DNA from 3 places in the Bradyrhizobium sp. PUT101 genome. Region 3 is predicted to be linked to each of the others. Evidence: predicted binding sites of a transcription regulator. Region 3 holds the regulator's gene; each other region holds the start of a gene.
What was found. The regulator PhoB, encoded in region 3, activates phosphate uptake and scavenging genes when phosphate is short. The targets are predictions, from matches to a motif close to TGTCATNNANCTGTCAT.

Region 1 (7,361 bases), 640 kb from region 3:
GCACCAGGTGCGTCCGGCCGACTTCAATCAGTACGGCACGCGCCGCGGCAACCATGAAGTGATGATGCGCGGCACCTTCGCCAACATCCGCATCAAGAACTTCATGCTGAAGGGTGCCGACGGCAACATTCCGGAAGGCGGCCTCACCAAGCACTGGCCCGACGGCGAGCAGATGTCGATCTACGACGCCGCGATGAAGTACCAGGAAGAGAAGGTGCCGCTGGTGGTGTTCGCCGGCGCCGAATACGGCAACGGCTCCTCGCGCGACTGGGCCGCGAAGGGCACGCGCCTGCTCGGCGTGCGCGCCGTGATTTGCCAGAGCTTCGAACGCATCCACCGCTCCAACCTGGTCGGCATGGGCGTGCTGCCGCTGACCTTCGAGGAAGGCACCTCGTGGTCGTCGCTGGGCCTGAAGGGTGACGAGAAGGTCACGCTGCGCGGCCTCGTCGGCGACCTCAAGCCGCGCCAGAAGCTGACTGCGGAGATCGTCTCCGGCGACGGTTCGCTGCAGCGCGTTTCGCTGCTCTGCCGCATCGATACGCTGGACGAGCTCGACTACTATCGCAACGGCGGTATCCTGCACTACGTGCTGCGCAAGCTCGCGGCGTAAGCGCGGATTTGTGAACGATGGCTCACTGCGAAGTGAGTAGAAGCCTAAACGAAGGCGGCCTATCAAAGGCCGCCTTCGCGCGTTTGCGGTACGCTTCAGATGGGCCCGCCCGACCATCCCTTGGACGGTTGCCTGGACGGAAGAATGTACCGCGCCCCGTAAGACTACGGTGACCATCCGGCGATAAGATTCCCTTTCCCACGAGCAATGGTGTGCGGCGTTCGACATGACGACAATGACGGCTTCTCATCCGATTTCGCGCTGGTCCAGTGCCCTCTGGTCGGGAGCTTTCGGCATCTGCGCGATCATCGCCGTCATCCGTCCCGCTCACGCTGATCCCCGCGCCGTTGTTGAATTGTTTACCTCGCAGGGCTGCTCGTCCTGCCCGCCCGCCGACCAGATCATCGGCGATCTCTCGAAAGACCCGTCGATCATCGCATTGAGCATGCCGATCGATTATTGGGATTATCTCGGCTGGAAAGACACGCTGGCGGACTCGCGCTTCTCGGCACGGCAGCGTGCCTATTCGCGCATGCGCGGCGACCGCGAGGTCTACACGCCACAGGCCGTCGTCAACGGCTCCACGCATGTCATCGGCAGCGATCGCGCCGGCATCGAGAATGCGATCGGCAAGACCGACAAGGGCAGTGGCGTGATGAGCGTGCCGGTGACGATGTCACTGTCGGGCAAGCACATCAACGTCTCGGTGGCCGCAAGCAAGGAGGCCGCGGTCTCGCACGGCGAGGTCTGGATCTGCTCGATTGCCAAGTCGGTGCCGATCGCGATCACCCGCGGCGAGAATCGCGGACAGCAAGTCACCTATCACAACGTGGTGCGCAACCTGCTCAAGGTCGGCGACTGGACCGGCCGTCCGGAAAGCTGGACGGTGCCGATCGAGAACCTCACGCGCGACGGCGTCGACGGCGCGGTGGTCTATGTCCAGGACGGCAGCCGGGAGAAGCCCGGCCCGATGCTGGGCGCGGCTTATACGTCGCTGCATTGATTTTCTAGCGTCGCACTCTGCTGTCATTCCGGGGCGCGCCTCTTGGCGCGAACCCGGAATCCATTTCTCAGTTTGTGTGATGGTAGATGGATTCCGGGTTCGCGCTTCGTGCGCCGCGGAATGACGGTTGCCGGACACATCCCGACACAAACAAAAAAGGACCAACTTGCGTTGGCCCTCCTTGCCGTGCGTACAGACCCGATCCTGTTCGACCCCGGGGGGCTGGGGGCTGAGGAATCCGGAACCGAAAGGACCGGGTCAACGCACGTGTCTCTTTTCGCAATGCAGGGCGGCGGGCGGTTGGCAGAAAAGCGGCGATACTATGATTCCTGCTAACGATCCCGTGACGGTTTGCCGCGACAGAGTTCCACCCCTGCGTGTGCCCTGACTCGTGGCCGATTCGATGGGTTGGGCCCCCTTGCGGCGCGGAACGGTTGGCGCAATCATGCAATTGTCATGAGCGCGGTTCCGCGGTCGGTCTTCGCCGACGCGTTCATGTCTTGCGATGAGGAGGCGCTTCCCATGAGTCTGATGTCGGAGGATGCCGATCCGAGCGAGCAGCGCGCGGCGGCGCGCCCCGCCGCTGCGAATGCGCAGCCGAACCGGGTTACGTTCAACCGGCTCGAGCTGCACCGGATTCTCAATCTCTACGGCCGCATGGTCGCCGACGGCGAGTGGCGCGACTACGCCATCGACTTCCTGAAGGACCGCGCCGTGTTCTCGGTCTATCGCCGCGCCTCGGAAGTGCCGATCTATCGCATCGAGAAGGACCCGCGGCTCGCGCGCAAGCAGGGCATGTACAGCGTGATCTCGGCGACAGGGCTGATCCTGCGCCGCGGCCACGAGCTGGAACGGGTGTTGCTGGTGATCGATCGGAAGCTGGCGGTGGTGTGACGGGACTTTCGCAGCCCGGATGAGCCACCGGGTCGGCGCAAAGCGCCGCCCCGGTGGCTCACCCCGCCTACAGAACCTGTTTCTCCGGCACCGTGCTCGCGCCCTCGCCGAGGTCGCGCTGCATCATCACCGTGTCCAGCCAGCGGCCGAATTTCAGCCCGACATTGGGATGCGTGCCGATCATCTTGAAGCCGGCCCTGGTGTGCACGCCGATCGATCCGGCGTTGGCGGAATCGCCGATCACCGCGATCATCTGGCGGAAGCCGCGCGCCTCGCATTCGGTGATCAGCCGTTCCAGCAGCAACGAGCCGAGACCGCGGCGGTGGAAGGAGGGATCGAGATAGATCGAGTTCTCCACCGTGAAGCGGTAGGCCGGCCGCGGCCGGTAGGCGCCGGCATAGGCATAGCCGGCAATGCTGCCTTCGAGCATGGCGACGAAATAGGGATAGCCGCCGTCGATCAGCGCGCGGTAGCGACGCGTCATCTCGGCGAGGTCGGGCGGCTCCAGCTCGAACGTCGCCGTGCCCTCGCGGACGGCCTGCTGGTAGATGGCGGTGATGGCGGGAATGTCGGCCTCTGTGGTGGGCCTGATTTCGGGTGCGGACATGGCGGCAAGATAGCAGCGGTATTGCAACGAGCAACGCTGTTTCCGCATGCGTTATACCCGGGACAAGCCCGGCCATGACGGAGCGTTACGCAAACAAAAACCCCGGCCTCTCGGCCGGGGTTCGTGTCCGTTCTCTCGTCGTTGCGCTTACTCGCGCTGGCCGAGCAGCTGCAGCAGCAGCGTGAACAGGTTGATGAAGTTCAGGTACAGCGACAGCGCGCCGGTGATGGCCGCACGCTCTGCGATGTCACCGCCGGCCGAGGCGTAGCCGTAGATGTAGTCGTTCTTCAGCCGCTGCGTATCCCAGGCGGTGAGGCCCGAGAACACCAGCACGCCGACCACCGACACGATGAACTGCAGCATCGAGCTGGCCAGGAACAGGTTCACCAGGCTGGCGAGGACGATGCCGATCAGGCCCATGAACAGGAACGAGCCCATCCCGGTGAGGTCACGCTTGGTGGTGTAGCCGTAGAGGCTCAGCGCACCGAAGGTCGCCGCGGTGATGAAGAACACCCGCACGATCGAGGTGTGCGTGAACACCAGGAAGATCGACGACAGCGAGATGCCCATCAGCGCCGAGAACACCCAGAACAGGATCTGGGCGGTCGAGGGGGCGAGACGGTTGATGCCCGCCGAGATCACGAACACCATCGCGAGCGGCGCGAGCATGAACAGCCACTTCAGGGGGCTGACGAACATGGCATAGCCGAACGGCGTCAGGAACAGCTTGCCGACGCGGACCGCTTCCGGGGTCGCAACGTCGGTCACGGCGGCCATGTAGACGCCGAGGGCGGCAAGGCCAGTGATGGCCAGGCCAATGGTCATGTAGTTGTAGATGCGCAGCATGTAGGCGCGCAGGCCGGCATCGACCGTCGCGGCGTCAACACGCCCGGCGGCCCTGCCGAAAGGAGAAGCGTAGTTACGGTCTAGGTCCGACATGGTCGAAATCCCGCTGGTTGGCCGGTCCGGCATGAGGGTCGCCATGCCGCCGGTTCGTCAAATTCTATCTCGGATTCCGATGCCAGCCGACTAAATTCTGGCTAACAATCGGGACTCCGAACCCATTCGATATGTGGGAAACTAACACATTCGCTGCAACCGTCCACGCGCGGCTGAATGTCGCCCTCGGCTACAATCCTGACGGGCGGCCATGGTTAATCGCAGGAATCGTGCGATTCCGCTCCCGTGCGGCGACCCGCTACATTTTGTCACAAATTTCGCAACACCATCGCGGGCTTTTTGTTCAACGCCAGCAGCGTGCCGGCAAGGCCGAGCCCGACGGTGACGACCAGTGCGGCCGCGACCACGCCGGCCGCACTGCCGGCCTGCCAGACGAAGCTGAGCGTCATCAGCCGCGTCACGATCATCCAGGCCGCGATGCTGCCGGCGATCACGCCGAACACCGCGGTGGCGAGCCCGATCAGGAGGTACTCCAGCGCATAGGCGCCGAGCAGCCGCAGCCGCGTCGCGCCCAGGGTCTTCAGGATCACCGCATCGTACACCCGATGGCGGTGGCCGGCTGCGAGCGCCCCGCCCAGCACCAGGATCGCCGAGATCAGGGTGACGGCACTGGCGCCGCGGATCGCCAGCGCCAGGTTGGTCACCACAGCGCCGACCGTCTCCATCACCTCGCGCACGCGCACGCTCGTCACCATCGGATAGGCGTCGGCCACCTGCTTGATGATCTCGCCGTCGCCCGCGGCATTGCCGCCGGCCTCGGTCAGCGTTGCGATATGGGTATGCGGAGCGCCCTTGAAGGCGTTCGGCGAGAAGACCAGGACGAAGTTGATGCCGAGCCCTTGCCAGTCGATGGTGCGCAGATTGCCGATTCTCGCCGGGATGTCGCGGCCGAGCACGTTGACCACGATTTCATCGCCGAGCTTGAGGCCGAGCCCGTCGGCGATCTTCTTCTCCATCGAGACCAGCGGAGGGCCGGAATAATCGGCGCTCCACCATTCGCCCTCGACCACCTTGGAACCTTTCGGCAGCTCGCCGGTGTAGGTCAGGCCGCGGTCGCTCTGCAGCACCCATTCGGAATCGGCAGTCGGCTTGAGTTCCTCGGCGCGCACACCGCGCGCGGCGACGATACGCCCGCGCAGCATCGGCACGTCCTCGACCTTTGCGCCGGGTGCGATCTGGCGCAGATAGCCGTCGAACTGCTCGGCTTGCGCGCTCGGGATGTCGATGAAGAAAAAGGATGGCGCCTGATCGGGCAGAGCTGCAAGGAACTGCCGGCGCAGATTGCCGTCGATCTGGGTGATGGTGACGAGCACGGCGAGGCCGAGGCCCAGCGACAGCACGACCGAGGGCGTCAGCGCGCCCGGCCGGTGGATGTTGGCGATCGCCAGGCGCAGCATCGGCAGCCGCGTCCGCGGCAGCCGCCGTGCGCCTGCCATCAGCAGGGCGGCGATGCCGCGCAGCAAAGCGAACACGACGACCGAGGAGGCGACGAACACCGCCGCGATGCGCTTGTCGAAGGCGAGGCCGATCACGACGGCCATGAGCAGGGCGATCACGAGCCCAATGAACACCAGATAACCCAAGCGCGGCCGGTGCCATTCCGAGCTGATGGTGTCGCGGAACAGCGCGGCGACCGGCACGTCGTGCACGCGGCCGAGCGGCCACAGGCCGAAGGCCAGCGCGGTCAGGAGGCCGTAGACGAAGGACAGTGCGAGCTCGTCGGCATGCACGGTCGGCACCACCGGCAGCGGGAGTAGCTTGCCGAACAGGCCGACGATCGCGAAGGGCATGGCGGCGCCGAGCACGAGGCCGATCACCGAGCCGATGCCCGCGAGCAGAATGACCTGCGCAAGATAGATGCCGAAGACGTCGCGCCCGGTCGCGCCGACGGCCTTGAGGGCCGCAATCACCTCGACCCGGCGGTCGATATGGCTCTTCACGGCATTGGCGACGCCGACGCCGCCGACCAGCAGCGCCGCGAGGCCGACCAGGGTCAGGAACTGCGTGAAGCGGTGGATGTTGCGCTCGAGCTGCGGCGAGGCATTGGAGCGGCTGCGGATCTCCCAGCCGGCCTGCGGCGCGGCGTTGCGGGCGTCGGCGATGAAGGCTTCGGTGGCGCGCTCGTTGTTCGCGGTATCGGGCAGCTTGACCCGGTAGACCCAGCGCACCAGGCTGCCGGGCTGGATCAGGCCCGTGGCGCGCAGGCCGGCCTCGCTGATGAGGAAGCGTGGCCCGAAGCCGATGCCGCCGGCGAGCTTGTCGGGTTCTGCTTCGACCGTGCTACGGATCTGGAAGGTTGCGCTCCCGATGGTGACGCGGTCGCCGGTCCTCAGCGAGAGCCGCGCCAGCAGCGTCGGATCGGCGGCGGCGCCGAACGCGCCGTCACGCTCCGCGAGCAGGTCGGACATCGGCAAAGGCGGTGCCAGCGTCAGCTGTCCCAGCATCGGATAGGTGTCGTCGACCGCCTTCATCTCGACCAGCGCCAGCTTGCCGTCAGCCGCGCGCGCCATGCCGCGCAACGTCGCCGCCGTCGACAGCGTGCCGCGCGAGCGCAGGAAGGCGACCTCTTCGGGCTTGGCCTCGCGCTGGAACAGCACGAAGGAGACGTCGCCGCCGAGCAGCGTGCGGCCTTCGCGCGCGAGGCCATCGCTCAGGCTCGCGGACACCGAGCCGACGCCGGCGATCGCCATCACGCCGAGCGCGATGCAGGCGATGAAGACGTAGAAGCCGCGCAGGCCCCCGCGCAATTCGCGCAGGGCGTAGCGCAGCGACAACGCGATGCCGTTGGGCTTCGCGAACGGTTCGACGGTCGCGCTCATGCCGGCGCAGACTGCGTGTCGATGCGCCCCGAGCGCAGGCGGATGACGCGATCGCAGCGATGCGCGAGCGAGGAATCGTGCGTGACCAGCACCAGGGTCATGCCGCGCTCGGCGTGCTTGCTGAACAGGAGATCGACGATCTGTTTTCCGGTTGTCTCGTCGAGATTGCCGGTCGGCTCGTCGGCGACGAGGATCGCGGGATCTGGCGCCAGCGCGCGCGCGAGCGCAACGCGCTGCTGCTCGCCGCCGGAGAGCTGCGCCGGATAGTGATGCTGGCGGTCGCCGAGCCCGACCGATTGCAGCTCCTGCGCCGCGCGTCGCGCAGCATCGGGATTGCCGGCAAGCTCGAGCGGCACGGCGACGTTCTCCAGCGCCGTCATGGTCGGAATCAGATGGAAGGACTGGAAGACGATGCCGACCTGGCGGCCGCGGAAGCGGGCCAGCGCGTCCTCGTCAAGGGCATTGAAA
Region 2 (7,361 bases), 3.6 Mb from region 3:
TTTTTGCGGTCGGTCATGCCCGATTTCCAGTGGGTTTGCGGCTGGTTACGTCGAATTCCGGGGACACGCAATGGCTCGCATGGCGCCCCGCCCTATACTATGTAGATATCAACCGGTTCAGCCTCCCGAGGGGGTCGGATTCGAGGTCAGGCCGGGTGCCGGGAAGCGCTTTCGTGAGTATTCCGAACATCATTACCCTGGGCCGCATCATGCTGGTCCCGATCATCGTCTGGGCCATCGTGTCGAGCCAAATGGAGGTGGCATTCGCCGTCTTCCTGATTGCCGGCATCAGCGATGCCGTGGACGGCTTCTTGGCCAAGCGCTTCAACATGACGAGCGAGCTCGGCGCCCTGCTCGATCCGCTCGCGGACAAGGCGCTGCTGGTCTCGATCTACATGGCACTCGGCATCTGGGGTGCGATCCCGCGCTGGATCGTGATCCTGGTGGTCTCGCGCGACATCATGATCGTCGCCGCGGTGATGGTATCCTGGCTGTTCGACCGGCCCGTCGAGATGAAGCCGTCGAAGGTGTCCAAGCTCAACACCGTGGCACAGGTGGCGTTCGCGGCGCTGGTGCTGGCGGCGCTTGCCTTCGGCTTCAAGCCGGCACCTTATGATATCATCCTGATGGGCCTCGTCACGGTCTTCACGCTCTCCTCCGTGTCGCTCTATCTCGTCGAGTGGCTGCGGCACATGAGCACGATCGAGGCCAAATGAGCCGGGGATGCGGCCCCGCAAAAGGCCAAGTCCCGCACGATCAAGTCGAACCTCTTCAAACGGGCCGGCGCGCCGGCATGGAGCAAAGCAAGCGTGGCAGGCCGCGTCCATCCCCGACAATTGGCGTTCTCGCTGCCGCATGCGGAGAGCCTCAGCAGGGACAACTTCCTCGAAGGCCCCGCCAATGCGGCCGGTCTCGGCCTGATCGACAGCTGGCCGGAATGGCCGAACCGGATCATGTGGCTGGCCGGCCCGGAAGGAAGCGGCAAGAGCCATCTCGCCGCGATCTGGGCCGAGGAAGCCGGCGCCCGCTCGACCACGGCCAATTCACTGACCGCGGCAGGCGTTCCGGGCGCGCTCGCCACCGGCGCGCTGGTGGTCGAAGATCTCAAGGCCGGCGATTTTGACGAGCGCGCCCTCTTTCACCTGATGAACCTCGCCCGCGAGGACGGCGCCTACGTCCTCCTCACCGGACGCGAGACGCCGGCCTCGCTGGAGATCGAGCTTCGCGACCTGCGCTCGCGCCTGCGGGCTGTTCCGGTGGTCGCGCTGCTGCCCCCCGACGACCAGCTCTTCCGCGGCCTGATCGTCAAATTCTGCGCCGACCGCCAGCTCACCGTGGACGAGAGCGTGGTCGGCTACCTCGCCACCCGCCTGGAGCGCTCCTCGGCCGCCGCCCGGCAGGCCGTGGAGCTGCTCGACAGCGAAGCCCTGCGGCTCGGCCGCCCCGTCACCCGGGCGCTTGCCGCCGAGCTGCTCCGGGACGCCTGATCGGCCCGGGGCTGCCAGAGCCACCTGAGGCCCGCTTGACGCGGCGAAACAGCGGAACATCAATGTCATCGAAACGTCATCGGTGTAACACATGCTCCCCGGGGTTTTGCGCATAAGTCGCAAAGTGAGGCGAGACAGGATGGACCGACTTCTGATGGACTCTGCGCAAGCCATTGAAACCAAAGAACAACCACCGGTGGCCGAGGGGCTACCGGCGATCGCGTCCAGCCCCGAACGGTTCATCAACCGCGAGCTGTCCTGGCTGCATTTCAACCGCCGCGTTCTGGAGGAAGCGGTCAATCCCAGCCACCCCGTGCTGGAGCGGGTGCGATTCCTGTCGATTTCGGCGAATAACCTCGACGAGTTCTTCATGGTCCGCGTCGCAGGCATCAAGGCCCAGGTGCGCGAGGGCATTGCCGAGCGCAGCCCCGATGGCCTGACGCCGTCGGAGCAGCTCGCACTGATCAACCGCACGGTCTCTCAACTTGCCTCCGACCAGCAGGCGATCTGGCGCGACCTGCGCGGCGCACTGGCCGAAGTCGGCATCGTGCTGATCGACGGCAAGGAAGTCACCAAGGCGGAACGGACCTGGATCGAGGACTACTTTCTCAACAACGTCTTTCCGCTGCTGACCCCGCTCGCGATCGATCCGGCCCACCCCTTCCCGTTCATTCCGAGCCTCGGCTTCACCATGGCGCTCCAGCTCACGCGCGCCGCCGACGGCAAGCAGATGAACGCGCTGATCCGCATGCCGGGCAAGATCGACCGTTTCATCCGCCTGCCGGCCGAAGGCACGGTGCGCCTGATCTCGCTGGAGCAGGCAACCGCCCTGTTCATCAACCGCCTGTTCCCCGGCTACAATCTGCACGGCCAGGGCGCTTTCCGGATCATCCGCGACTCCGAACTCGAAATCGAGGAAGAGGCGGAGGACCTCGTCCGCCTGTTCGAGACCGCGCTGAAGCGCCGCCGGCGCGGATCCGTGATCCGGCTCGAGATCGACGCCAAGATGCCGGAGGAGCTGCGCAGTTTCGTGCAGCATGCGCTGTCGGCGGCCGACGACGAGGTGTTCCTGGTCGACGGCGTGCTCGCCATGAATGAACTCTCGCAGCTCACGCGCCTCGACCGGCCTGACCTCGAATTCACCCCTTACGTGCCGCGCCACCCCGAGCGCGTGCGCGAGCATGCGGGCGACATCTTCGCCGCGATCCGGCAGAAAGACCTCATCGTCCATCACCCTTATGAATCCTTCGACGTGGTGGTGCAGTTCCTCCAGCAGGCCGCGCGCGACCCTGATGTCGTCGCGATCAAGCAGACGCTCTACCGCACCTCCAACAACTCGCCGATCGTGCGCGCGCTCGCGGAAGCGGCGGAAGCGGGCAAATCCGTCACGGCGTTGATCGAGCTGAAGGCGCGCTTCGACGAAGAAGCCAACATTCGCTGGGCGCGCGATCTCGAACGCGCCGGCGTGCAGGTGGTCTACGGCTTCCTCGAATTGAAGACGCACGCAAAACTCTCGATGGTCGTGCGCCGCGAGGGCGGCAGCCTCAGGACTTACATCCATACCGGCACCGGCAACTATCACCCGGTCACCGCGCGCATCTACACCGATCTCTCCTATTTCACCTCCGATCCGACCATCGGCCGCGATGCCGCGCGCGTGTTCAATTTCATCACCGGCTATGCCGCGCCCAGCGACCTCGAGAAGATGGCGGTGTCGCCGCTGACGCTGCGCAAGCGTATCATCGAGCACATTCAAGGCGAGACCGCGCATGCGCGGCACGGCCGGACCGGCGCGGTCTGGATGAAGATGAACGCGCTGGTCGACCCCGACATCATCGACGCGCTCTACGAGGCCTCCCAGGCCGGGGTCCAGGTCGAGCTCGTGGTGCGCGGCATCTGTTGCCTCAGGCCCGGCATCCCCGGCCTGTCGGAGAACATCCGGGTCAAGTCGATCATCGGGCGCTTCCTCGAACACGGCCGAATCTACTGCTTCGGCATGGGCCAGGGGCTGCCGAGCGCGAAAGCGGCTGTGTATATCTCGTCGGCCGACATGATGCCGCGCAACCTCGACCGCCGCGTCGAAGTGCTGTGCCCGCTGCAAAATCCCACGGTGCATCAGCAGGTTCTCGAACAGATCATGGTCGCGAACCTGAAGGACAATGAGCAGAGCTGGCAATTGTTGCCGGATGGGTCGTCAACGCGTATGAAGACCGCGAAGGGCGAGGAGCCTTTCAACGTCCACAACTACTTCATGACAAATCCGAGTCTGTCTGGCCGTGGAAAGTCGCTCAAGGAATCCTCGCCGCGTCGTCTCACGCGCCGGAACGAACGCCATCAATCCTGATCGGGGATTTGCGACGTGAAGCGGCCGCGCAAGCGCGGCTCTAGCGTCGCGGTTATCGACATCGGCTCCAACTCGGTCCGTCTCGTCGTCTACGAGGGATTGACGCGGAGCCTCATCCCGATCTTCAACGAGAAGACGCTGTGCGGCCTCGGGCGCGAGGTGCAGAGCACGGGTCTGCTCGCGCCCGACGCCGTCGACAAGGCGCTGACCTCGCTCAAGCGCTTCCGCGCATTGTGCCGCGTGATGCAGGTCGGACGCGTGTTCGCGATTGCGACCGCGGCCTGCCGCGACGCCTCCAACGGCCCCGACTTCATCGCCAAGGCCGAGCGCATCTGCGCGGTGAAGATCGAGATCCTGTCGGGTCCGCGCGAGGCACGGCTGTCGGCGCTCGGCGTGATCTCCGGCATCCATCTGCCCGACGGCATCGTCGGTGACCTCGGCGGCGGCTCGCTCGAGCTGATCGATGTGCGCAAGAACACCGTGCGCAGCGGCGTGACGCTGCCGCTCGGCGGCCTCGCGCTCCAGGACCTCGCCCACAAATCGCTCAAGCGCGCCGATCGCATCGTGCGCGAAGAACTCGACGAGGTGCCGCAGCTCACCGCGGGCCGCGGCCGCACCTTTTATGCCGTCGGCGGCACCTGGCGCGCGCTCGCGCGCATCCACATCATCCAGAGCGGCTATCCGCTCCAGGTGATGCACGGCTATTCGATTTCGGCCGCCGAGGCGCTCGACTTCTCCCGCCGTCTCCGGCGCCTCGCTGCCGCCGACATGCTCGCCGACATCGAGATCGTCGCCGATGCGCGGCGCCCGCTCCTCACCTATGCGGCGCTGGTGCTCGAGCACGTCATCCGCGTTGCAAAGCCGAAGAACATCGTGTTCTCGACCTTCGGTGTGCGCGAGGGCCTCCTGCACGAGAAGCTGCCGGAGGCCGCACGCAACGAGGACGGGCTGATCTGCGCGGCCGAGGAGCTGAATCAGTTGCTGTCACGCTCGGCGAAACACGCCCGCGAGCTGATCGCCTGGACCGACCGCCTCGTGCGCGTCGTGAAGCTGCGCGAGACCGAAGAGGACCGCCGCCTGCGCCATACCGCGTGCCTGCTGTCCGACATCGGCTGGCGCGTGCATCCCGACCATCGCGGCGAGCAGACGCTCAGCCTCGTCGTCAACGGCAATTTCGGCGCGATCACCCACACCGAGCGCGCCTTCGTCGGCCTGTCCGTGTTCTATCGCTATGCCGGCCTGAGCGAGGAAAACCAGCCGCCGACCAACATGCAGGAGCTGCTGACGCCGGCCCAGCTCGAACGCGCGCGCCTGCTGGGCGCTGCATTCCGCGTCGCGCATCTGATCTCGGCGGCGCGTCCGGGCGTCCTGCCCGCCACGCATTTCCGCAGCGTGGGCCGCAAATTGATGCTGGTGTTCGAGCACCGGCTCGGCGACCTCGTCGCCGACCGAGTCGGCAGCCGCTTCCGTCAGCTCGCCCGCCTGATTGGCCGCGCCGGCTCGATCGTAAGGCGCTGACAAACAGAAGCAGTGCAACGCTGCCTGGCCCGTCGGGGCGTGCAACGAGCAGGCCGGTCACGCCACGAGGTGGCGGCTGTCCTCCGGCGCGACGATGGCTTTCAGTCCGCCGAGTTCGGAATCGGTGAGAACAAGCTGCCATCCATAGGCGCTGAGCACATCCTGAACGATCGCGAGGCCGAGACCGGCACCTTCGCCGCGCTCATCCAGCCTTACACCGCGTTCGAGCACGCGGGCACGTTCAGCGGAAGCGATTCCCGGGCCGTCGTCCTCGACCGAGATCGCCGGATTCGCGCAGGCCTCGGCGCCAATACGCACCTTGCTCGTGGCGTGACGGGCGGCATTTTCCAGGAGATTGCCGAGCACTTCGGCCAGATCAGTGCGATCGAGCGGCACGCTCGGCTCGCCGGTTATGAAGGTCTCGAATGCGAGCCGCTGGGCAGCCGGCGTGCGCGCCAGCGTGAGCACCAGGGATTCGACAAGCGGTCTGAGGGGCGTGGAAATACCGCCGCGCTGTCGTGCCGTCCCCCGCGCCCGGGCGCGCGCCAGCTCGCGGTCGACGTGTCGGCTCATCGTATCGCCGACGGCTTCGATTGCCTGGGCGACGTCCCGCTCGCCTCGCTGACGCAAACGCGCGACATCGGCCGCGAGTGCGGCGAGCGGCGTCTTCAGCCCATGCGCCAGGTCAGCGGCGCGGCTGCGCGAACGCTCGATCTCGCGCTCCTGGGCGTCGATCAGGCTGTTCACCTCCTCCACCAGAGGCTTCACCTCGGCAGGGACATCGACGGGGAGATGCTTGCGTTGCCCGGAGCGGACGTCAGCGACACCGCGGCGAAGTGCGTCGAGCGGACGCAATCCCAGTCCGACCTGGATCGAGGTGGCCGCCGCCAGCACCAGCCCGAGCAGGCCGAGCGCCAGCGCCAGCTCCCTGGCGAATTGCGAGCCGGCGGCCGACACGCGGGCGAGATCGGCCGCCACAGCGACGCGCACCGGCGCGCGGCGGTCGCCGACCGTGAGCAACACGCGGCGCTCACTGACCAGGAGCCGCGTGTTCGCGGGCCCCAGGATAACATGATGGTGCAATTCCCGCGGCGACAGCTCATCCTGCGGTAGGTCCAACGCCGCGTCCCACAGCGAACGCGAACGCAGCACCTGACCGGCGTCGTCCGATACTTGCCAGTACAAGCCCGAAAGAGGATCGGCAAAACGCGGGTCGGCCGGCGGCCGGCCCACCACCAGCTTGCCCTGTGCATCGGCGTCGATACCCGCGACGAGTTGCTTCAGATAGATGTCGAGGTCGTCGCCGATGGTGCGCGTGACGTGGCGTTCGAACAGCAGCGTCAGCCCGGCGCCGGCAATGGTGAGCGCGATCAGGATAGCCACGAGTCCGCCAGCGACCAGTCGCAGCCGCAGCGAGCCCCAGCTCATGGCGGCGTCTCCGGTACCAGATAACCGAAGCCGCGTCTGGTCTCGATCAGATCGGCACCGAGCTTCTTGCGCACTCGGCCGACCAGCACCTCAAGCGCGTTCGACTCGTGGTCCTCGCCGTGGCCATAGACGTTTTCGTCGAGCTCCTGCTGCGACACCACGCGGCCGCGGTGGTGCAAGAGAAAAGCGATGAGGCGGTATTCCAACGGCGACAACGCGACGGGTGCGCCGCGCAGCGTCACCTTCATCTGACGCTCGTCGAGCTCGACGTCGCCGGCGACAATCCGTGGGGATGCATGCCCCGCCGAGCGGCGCACGATCGAGCGCAGCCGCGCCAGCAATTCCTCCATGCGAAACGGCTTGGGCAGGTAGTCGTCGGCGCCCGCGTCGATACCATCGACGCGCTCGGCCCAGCTGCCGCGCGCCGTCAGGATCAGCACCGGCATCGACCGTCCGTTGGCGCGCCAGCGCTTGAGTACCGCCAGACCATCCATGCCGGGCAAGCCGAGATCGAGGACGACGGCGCCGTAGTCCTCGGTGTCACCGCGGAACCAGGCTTCTTCGCCGTTGCGAACGGTCTCGAC
Region 3 (7,361 bases):
CAGCTCGTTGATGTCCAAAAAGTGCTTTGGAGTCTTATTGGGCGTCTTGCTCATCAGCTTGCCGCCCGCTTGGTCTGGCTGGAAGAGATTGCGGTGCAGGCGCGTTCGAGCCGCCCGACGCTGTCTTCGATCTCCGCCTCGGTAACGATCAAGGGTGGCAGGAAGCGCACGACATTGTCGCCGGCTCCGACGGTGAGCAATTTTTCGGTACGCAGCGCCGCGACGAGATCGCCCGAGGGCACCACGGCCTTGATGCCGATCAGGAGGCCTTCGCCGCGCACCTCGCTGACGACTTCGGGATGGCGATCGATCACGGAGGCGAGCTTCTGCTTCAGCAGCAGCGACATTTTCTGCACGTGACCGAAGAAGCCGGGTTTGAGCATGACGTCGAGAACGGCGTTCGCAGCCGAGATCGCGAGCGGATTGCCGCCGAAGGTCGAACCGTGCGAGCCCGGCCCCATGCCGCGCGCAGCGTCGGCGGTGGCGAGCACCGCGCCGATCGGGAAACCGCCGCCGAGCGCCTTCGCCAGCGACATCACGTCGGGCACGACGCCGGTGCGCTTGTAGGCAAAGAGTTCGCCGGTCCGGCCCATGCCAGTCTGCACCTCGTCGAAGGCGAGCAATAGGCCGTGCTCGTTGCAGAGCTCGCGCAGCGCCTTCAGGAAGGCGGGAGGCGCAGAACGAACGCCACCCTCGCCCTGGATCGGCTCGATGAGAATGCCGGCGGTGTGCGGGCCGATCGCCTTCTTGACGGCTTCGAGGTCGCCATGCGGTACCTGGTCGAAGCCGTCCATCGGTGGACCGAAGCCCTCGAGATATTTTGCAGAACCGGTGGCAGCCAGCGTCGCCAGCGTGCGGCCATGGAAGGCGCCCTCGAAGGTGATGATGCGATAGCGCTCAGGATGCCCCTTGGAGAAGTGATGGTGGCGCACCAGCTTGATCACGCCTTCCAGCGCCTCGGCGCCGGAATTGCAGAAGAACACGAAGTCCGCAAAACTTTCGTTGCACAGACGCGCCGCGAGCTTCTCGCCGTCCGGGCTCTGGAACAGGTTCGACATGTGCCAGAGCTTCGTCGCCTGCTCCTGCAACGCCTTGACCAGAGTGGGATGCGCATGGCCGAGCGCATTCACCGCCACGCCGGAGGTGAAATCGAGATAGCGATCCCCATTGGTCGCGATCAGCCAGCAGCCTTCGCCGCGCTCGAAACCGAGGTCGGCCCTGGCGAAAACGGGGAGCAAATGCGGCGCGGCGCTGTTAGTCATGACGTCACTTGAATGTTGCGGACGGTGTGACGCGTGCATTGCGCAACGCACCATTGACCGGCCCGGAAAACGAAACGTGCCGCCTTTTAAGGGCGGCACGTGGGGCTATCTTATGCCTGACAAGACGGGTGTCAATGCCGCCTGGAAAGCCTCGCGAAACGCTGAATCCGTAGTCTTGCGGTGCCGATTTTGCGGGATTTTCACCACGGAACATGTGGACGCGAGTCGGCGGACTCTTGCGCGGGAGTCACGCCATATTGTAGCGTTTGGACTGTCAGATACGACATCTCGTGCAGCAGTTCTGATCCTCTAAGTCCTCATGTACCGGCGTAAACGTTCGGGCGTCTTGAGCGCGCCCGGCGAGCCTTAGGGGATTCTGGCGGCACGGGTTTTTCAAGGCTTAGGCAATCGCTGCGAAGGCCCCAGGATGGCAGGCGCGCAGCGAGGGAAAGGGTGCAATGACGGTTTTGACCTGGTCCGATGATCGCGTCGAGCAGCTGAAAAAGCTTTGGGAGGCCGGACTTTCGGCCAGCCAGATCGCGGCGGAGCTCGGCAATGTGACCCGCAATGCCGTGATCGGCAAAGTGCACCGGCTCGGCTTGTCCGGCCGCGCCAAGAGCCCTTCATCGGCAGCGCCCCGGCCGCGCAAGGCCCGGCCTGCGCAGCACATGATGCGGGTGACCCGCCCCGTCGCCCGCGGCAACACCGCGCTGGCGCAGGCCTTCGAGGTCGAGGTGGAGGCCGAGCCCGTCACCTACGACAACGTGGTGCCGATGAGCCAGCGGCTGTCGCTGCTGGAATTGAACGAGGCAACCTGCCACTGGCCGGTCGGCGATCCCTCCAGCCCGGATTTCTTCTTCTGCGGCGGCAAGGCGCTCTCGGGCCTGCCCTACTGCGCGCAGCATTCGCGCGTGGCGTATCAGCCCGCAGCGGATCGGCGGCGCGCACCGGCGAAGCCGGGCACGCGGTGAGCTTATAGATCTGGCTGATTGCAGCCGTCACATGATGACGGCTCGACTTACTCGGTGTCATCCCCGCGGAGGCGGGGATCCATAACCACAGGGCGCAGTGATTGCGCGAGATGGCTACTGCGAGTCTTCGCCAAACCACGTCCTGTGGTTTTGGATCCCGGGCTCGCACTACGCGCGCCCCGGGATGACGGCCAAGATTGTTGCCGCGGCTCGCTAATTCGACATTCACAAAACTCAGGTCTGCTCCGCCTTCGCGAACCGATCGTCCAGCGCATAGCCGGCGCCACGGACGGTGCGGATCGGATCCTGCTCGCGGCCGAGATTGAGCAGCTTGCGCAGGCGGCCGATGTGGACGTCGACAGTGCGCTCGTCGATGTAGATGTCGCGGCCCCAGACGCTGTCGAGCAGCTGCTCGCGCGAGAACACGCGGCCGGGATGCTCCAGGAAGAACTCCAGCAGACGATATTCGGTCGGGCCGAGATCGATCGGCCGGCCCGAGCGCGCCACGCGGCGCTTGTCGCGGTCGAGCTCGATGTCGCCATAGGCGAGCACGGTGGCGAGCCGCTCGGGGCTGGCGCGCCTGAGCAGACCCTTCACGCGCGCCAGCAGCTCCGGCACCGAGAACGGCTTGACGATGTAATCGTCGGCACCGGTCGCAAGTCCCCGCACCCGCTCGCTCTCCTCGCCGCGCGCGGTAAGCATGATGATCGGCAGCTGCTTGGTTTCGGGACGGGTGCGCAGCCGCCGGCACAGCTCGATGCCCGACAGGCCCGGCAGCATCCAGTCGAGCACGATCAGATCGGGAATGTGCTCCTTGAGGCGGGTGTCGGCGTCGTCGCCGCGCATAACCGTCTCGACGTCATAGCCGTCGCCTTCGAGGTTGTAGCGGAGAAGCTCGGTGAGAGCTTCCTCGTCCTCAACCACCATAATGCGTGCGCCCATGTTGTCGTCGCTCCTTAGGTATTCGGCACCGTCGTGGCGAAGGTCGTCATGTCGCCCTTCGGCCGCTTGTCGGTGATCGCCTGGCCCTCGATCATGTAGAACACGGTCTCGGCGATGTTGGTGGCGTGGTCACCGATCCGCTCGATGTTCTTGGCACAGAACATCAAATGGATGCAGAAAGAGATGTTGCGCGGATCCTCCATCATGTAGGTGAGGAGTTCGCGGAACAGCGAGGTGCAGATGGCGTCGACTTCCTCGTCGCCTTTCCACACCGCCATCGCCGCCGGCAGATCGTGCGCGGCATAGGCGTCCAGCACCGACTTGACCTGCTGCTGCACGAGGTCGGTCATGTGCTCCAGCCCGCGGAACAGTTTGAGCGGGTGGAAGTCGGTCTCCAGCGCCGCGACGCGCTTGCCCATGTTCTTGGCGAGATCGCCGATGCGCTCGAGATCGGTCGCGACGCGCATGGCGCCGACGATCTCGCGCAGATCGACCGCCATCGGCTGGCGGCGGGCGATGGTGAGCACGGCGCGCTCCTCGATGCGCTTCTGCAGCATATCGAGCTCGGCGTCGGTGGTGACGACGCGCTGACCGAGCGTGACGTCGCGGCGGATCAGCGCGTCGACGGAATCGACGATCATGCGCTCGGCAATGCCGCCCATCTCAGCGACCAGGCGGGTGAGCTCCTGCAGGTCGGTGTCGAAAGCCTTTGCGGTATGTTCAGAACCCATGTTCCGTCTCCTCAGCCGAACCGGCCGGTGATGTAATCCTGCGTGCGCCGGTCGGTCGGCGACGTGAAGATCTTGCTGGTGTCGTCGAACTCGATCAGCTCGCCGAGATACATGAAGGCGGTCTTGTCGGAGACGCGGGCCGCCTGCTGCATGTTGTGGGTGACGATCGCGATCGTGTAGTTCTCGGACAATTCCTGGATCAGCTCCTCGACCTTGGCGGTCGAGATCGGGTCGAGCGCCGAGCAGGGCTCGTCGAACAGGATCACCTCGGGCCGCACCGCGACGGTACGGGCAATGCAGAGGCGCTGCTGCTGGCCGCCGGAGAGCGACAGGCCGGAGGCGTTGAGCTTGTCCTTGACCTCGTTCCACAGCGCGCCGCCGCGCAGGGCCTTCTCCACGCGATCGTCCATCTCCGATTTCGAGATCTTCTCGTAGAGGCGGATCCCGAAGGCGATGTTCTCGTAGATCGTCATCGGGAACGGGGTCGGCTTCTGGAACACCATGCCGACCCGGGCGCGCAGCAGATTGAGGTCGAGCTTGGGGTCGAGCATGTTGGTGTGGTCGAGCATGAGCTGGCCGGTGGCGCGCTGGCCCGGGTAGAGGTCGTACATCCGGTTGAAGATACGCAGCAGGGTCGACTTGCCGCAGCCGGACGGGCCGATGAAGGCCGTGACGCGATTGGTGCCGAGCGCCAGATTGATGTTCTTCAGCGCATGGTGCTCACCGTAGTAGAAGTTGAGGTTGCGCGCCGTGACCTTGGCAGGCGCCTCGGGCAGCGGATGCGAGCCGGGGTGAACGGTCGGCGCGCTTACGGAAACAGACATTTCACTCATTTTGCGGTCCTCTCGGCACCAAGGATGCGGGCGCCAATGTTCAGGGCAAGCACAGTCAGGGTGATCAGCAGCGCACCGCTCCAGGCGAGTTGCTTCCAGTAGGCGTAGGGGCTCTGCACGAAGTTGTTGATGGTCACCGGCAGGTTGGCCATCGTCTTGTCCAGGCCGAGGCTGAAGAATTGGTTCGACAGCGCCGTAAACAGCAGCGGCGCGGTCTCGCCCGCGACGCGAGCCGTGGCCAGCAGCACGCCGGTGATGAGGCCCGAGCGCGCCGCACGGTAGGCGATCCGCTTGATCACCAGCGAACGCGGCAGCCCGAGCGCGGAGGCCGCCTCACGCAGCGGGTTCGGCACCAGCAGCAGCATGTCCTCCGTGGTGCGCACCACGACCGGGATCACGATCACGGCGAGCGCCAGCGCGCCAGCGATTGCCGAGAAGCCTCGCATCGGCACCACGACCGCACCGTAGATGAACAGGCCGATGATGATCGAGGGCGCCGAGAGCAGGATGTCGTTGATGAAACGGATGACCGAGGTCAGCCTGTCGTTGCGTCCGTATTCGGCAAGATAGGTGCCGGCGAACATGCCGAGCGGCGCGCCGATGCCGACGCCGATCACGGTCATGATCAGCGAGCCGACGATGGCGTTGCGCAGGCCGCCCTCGGTCGATCCGGGCGGCGGCGTGTCTGCGGTGAAGACCTGAAGGTTGAGCCCGGCCAAGCCGTTGTAGAGCAGCGTGACCAGGATCAGCGCGAGCCAGGTGACGCCGAAGGCGGCGGCTGCGATGCAGAGGCCGCGGATGACGATGTCCCAGCGGCGGCGGCGCGAATAGATCGGGTTCATGGCTTCACTTTCCGGCCTTGGTTTCCAGGCGCATCAGCATCAGCCGCGCGGCCGCGAGCACGAAGAACGTCAGCACGAACAGGAGCAGGCCGAGCAGGATCAGGCCGGACTGGTGCAAGCCGTCGCTCTCGGCGAACTCGGATGCGATCGCTGCCGAGATCGTGGTGCCCGGGGCGAAAATCGATGAAGAGATGCGGAACGAGTTGCCGATGATGAAAGTCACGGCCATCGTCTCGCCGAGCGCGCGACCCAGCGCCAGCATGACGCCACCGATGATGCCGACGCGGGTATACGGGATCACTACGCTGCGCACGACTTCCCACGTGGTGCAGCCGACACCGTAGGCGGCTTCCTTCAGCACCGGCGGCACCGTCTTGAACACGTCGACCGAGATCGAGGTGATGAAGGGCAGCACCATGATGGCGAGGATCAGCGCGGCATTGAACAGGCTGAGATAGGACGGGGGACCTGCGAAGATCGCGCCGAGCACGGGCACGCCGTCGAACACCCTGATCATGAAGGGCTGGAAGGTGTTGGCCAGGAACGGCCCCAGCACGAAGAAGCCCCACATGCCGTAGATGATCGAAGGAATGCCGGCGAGCAGTTCGATCGCCATGCCGATCGGGCGGCGCAACCATTGCGGACAGAGCTCGGTGAGGAAGATCGCAATGCCGAGACCGACGGGAATGGCGATCAGCATCGCGATGAAGGAGGTGACGAGCGTACCGTACATCGGCCCGAGCGCGCCGAGCACGGGCGGATCGGCCGAAGGGGCCCAGCGCTGCGTCCACAGGAACGACAGGCCGTATTCCTTGATCGCCGGGAAGGCGCCCACGATCAGCGAAATGATAATGCCGCCGAGGATCAGCAGCACCGAGATCGCGGAAAGCCGCGTGACCCAGTAGAAGGTGACGTCACCGAGCTTGAACGCGCCCAAGGCCTTGGCGCGATCATACGGTCCGGCGTCGTCGATTGCATCGCTCTGAACGGCCATCTCTGCCACGCCGATCCCCTGTTTTGCCTTACGCCATCTGCATGCCGCCAAAGGCGGTCGTTTTCGACGGTTTGCCGCGTCGTTCCGGGTGGTCTCAAGGACCCGGAATCCTGGGATTCCGGGCCGTTCTTTCACTCGCGCCCCGCCGAGGCGGAGCGCGAGTTTCAGTACGCTGCAATCAGCTCTTGATCTCGGCAGCCCACGTCTTCTCGATCTGCTTCACGACCGTGTCGGGCATCGGGATGTAATCGAGCTCCTCCGCCATCTTGTCGCCCTTCTCGAACGCCCACTTGAAGAACTTGATGGCTTCCTGGGACGCCGCCTTGTCGGTCGCATCCTTGTGCATCAAGATGAAGGTCGCGCCGGTAATCGGCCACGACGTTTCACCGGGCTGGTCGGTCAGGATCACATAGTAGTTCTTGGAGCCGGCCCAGTCGGCGTTGGCGGCCGCAGCCTGGAAGGCCGCAACGGTCGGCTGCACGGTCTTGCCAGACTTGTTGATCAGGGCACCGTAGGTCAGCTTGTTTTGCTTGGCATAGGCATACTCGACATAGCCGATCGAGTTCTTGGTCTGGCTGACATTGCCCGCGACGCCTTCATTGCCTTTGGCGCCAACACCCGTTGGCCACTCGACCGCGGTACCGGCACCGACCTTCGTCTTCCACTCGGCATTCGTCTTCGTAAGGAAATCGGTCCAGATGAACGTGGTGCCGGAGCCGTCCGACCGACGCACGACGGTGATGGCGTCCGAGGGGAGCTTCACCTTGGGATTAAGCTTGGCGATCG

Region 1: a site for PhoB is predicted at 2,055-2,071, ahead of ACSHT2_RS21605 (DUF2794 domain-containing protein). Genes of this name have one in related genera too.
Region 2: a site for PhoB is predicted at 1,551-1,567, ahead of ACSHT2_RS00950 (RNA degradosome polyphosphate kinase). Genes of this name have one in related genera too.

What each region holds. Positions count from the first base shown of each region.
Region 1 covers NZ_CP197207.1:4,454,414-4,461,774, forward strand. The annotation lists gene acnA (aconitate hydratase AcnA) at 1-610, shown strand, start outside; gene ACSHT2_RS21600 (DUF1223 domain-containing protein) at 837-1,613, shown strand; gene ACSHT2_RS21605 (DUF2794 domain-containing protein) at 2,136-2,507, shown strand; gene ACSHT2_RS21610 (N-acetyltransferase family protein) at 2,575-3,114, opposite strand; gene ACSHT2_RS21615 (Bax inhibitor-1/YccA family protein) at 3,262-4,053, opposite strand; gene ACSHT2_RS21620 (ABC transporter permease) at 4,323-6,893, opposite strand; gene ACSHT2_RS21625 (ABC transporter ATP-binding protein) at 6,890-7,361, opposite strand, start outside.
Region 2 covers NZ_CP197207.1:209,482-216,842, reverse strand. The annotation lists gene purM (phosphoribosylformylglycinamidine cyclo-ligase) at 1-17, opposite strand, end outside; gene ACSHT2_RS00960 (CDP-alcohol phosphatidyltransferase family protein) at 174-716, shown strand; gene ACSHT2_RS00955 (chromosomal replication initiator DnaA) at 810-1,487, shown strand; gene ACSHT2_RS00950 (RNA degradosome polyphosphate kinase) at 1,642-3,831, shown strand; gene ppx (exopolyphosphatase) at 3,847-5,349, shown strand; gene ACSHT2_RS00940 (sensor histidine kinase) at 5,407-6,777, opposite strand; gene ACSHT2_RS00935 (response regulator transcription factor) at 6,774-7,361, opposite strand, start outside.
Region 3 covers NZ_CP197207.1:3,817,777-3,825,137, forward strand. The annotation lists gene argF (ornithine carbamoyltransferase) at 1-54, opposite strand, end outside; gene ACSHT2_RS18665 (aspartate aminotransferase family protein) at 54-1,262, opposite strand; gene ACSHT2_RS18670 (GcrA family cell cycle regulator) at 1,721-2,233, shown strand; gene phoB (phosphate regulon transcriptional regulator PhoB) at 2,468-3,175, opposite strand; gene phoU (phosphate signaling complex protein PhoU) at 3,190-3,906, opposite strand; gene pstB (phosphate ABC transporter ATP-binding protein PstB) at 3,918-4,739, opposite strand; gene pstA (phosphate ABC transporter permease PstA) at 4,736-5,581, opposite strand; gene pstC (phosphate ABC transporter permease subunit PstC) at 5,586-6,575, opposite strand; gene pstS (phosphate ABC transporter substrate-binding protein PstS) at 6,754-7,361, opposite strand, start outside.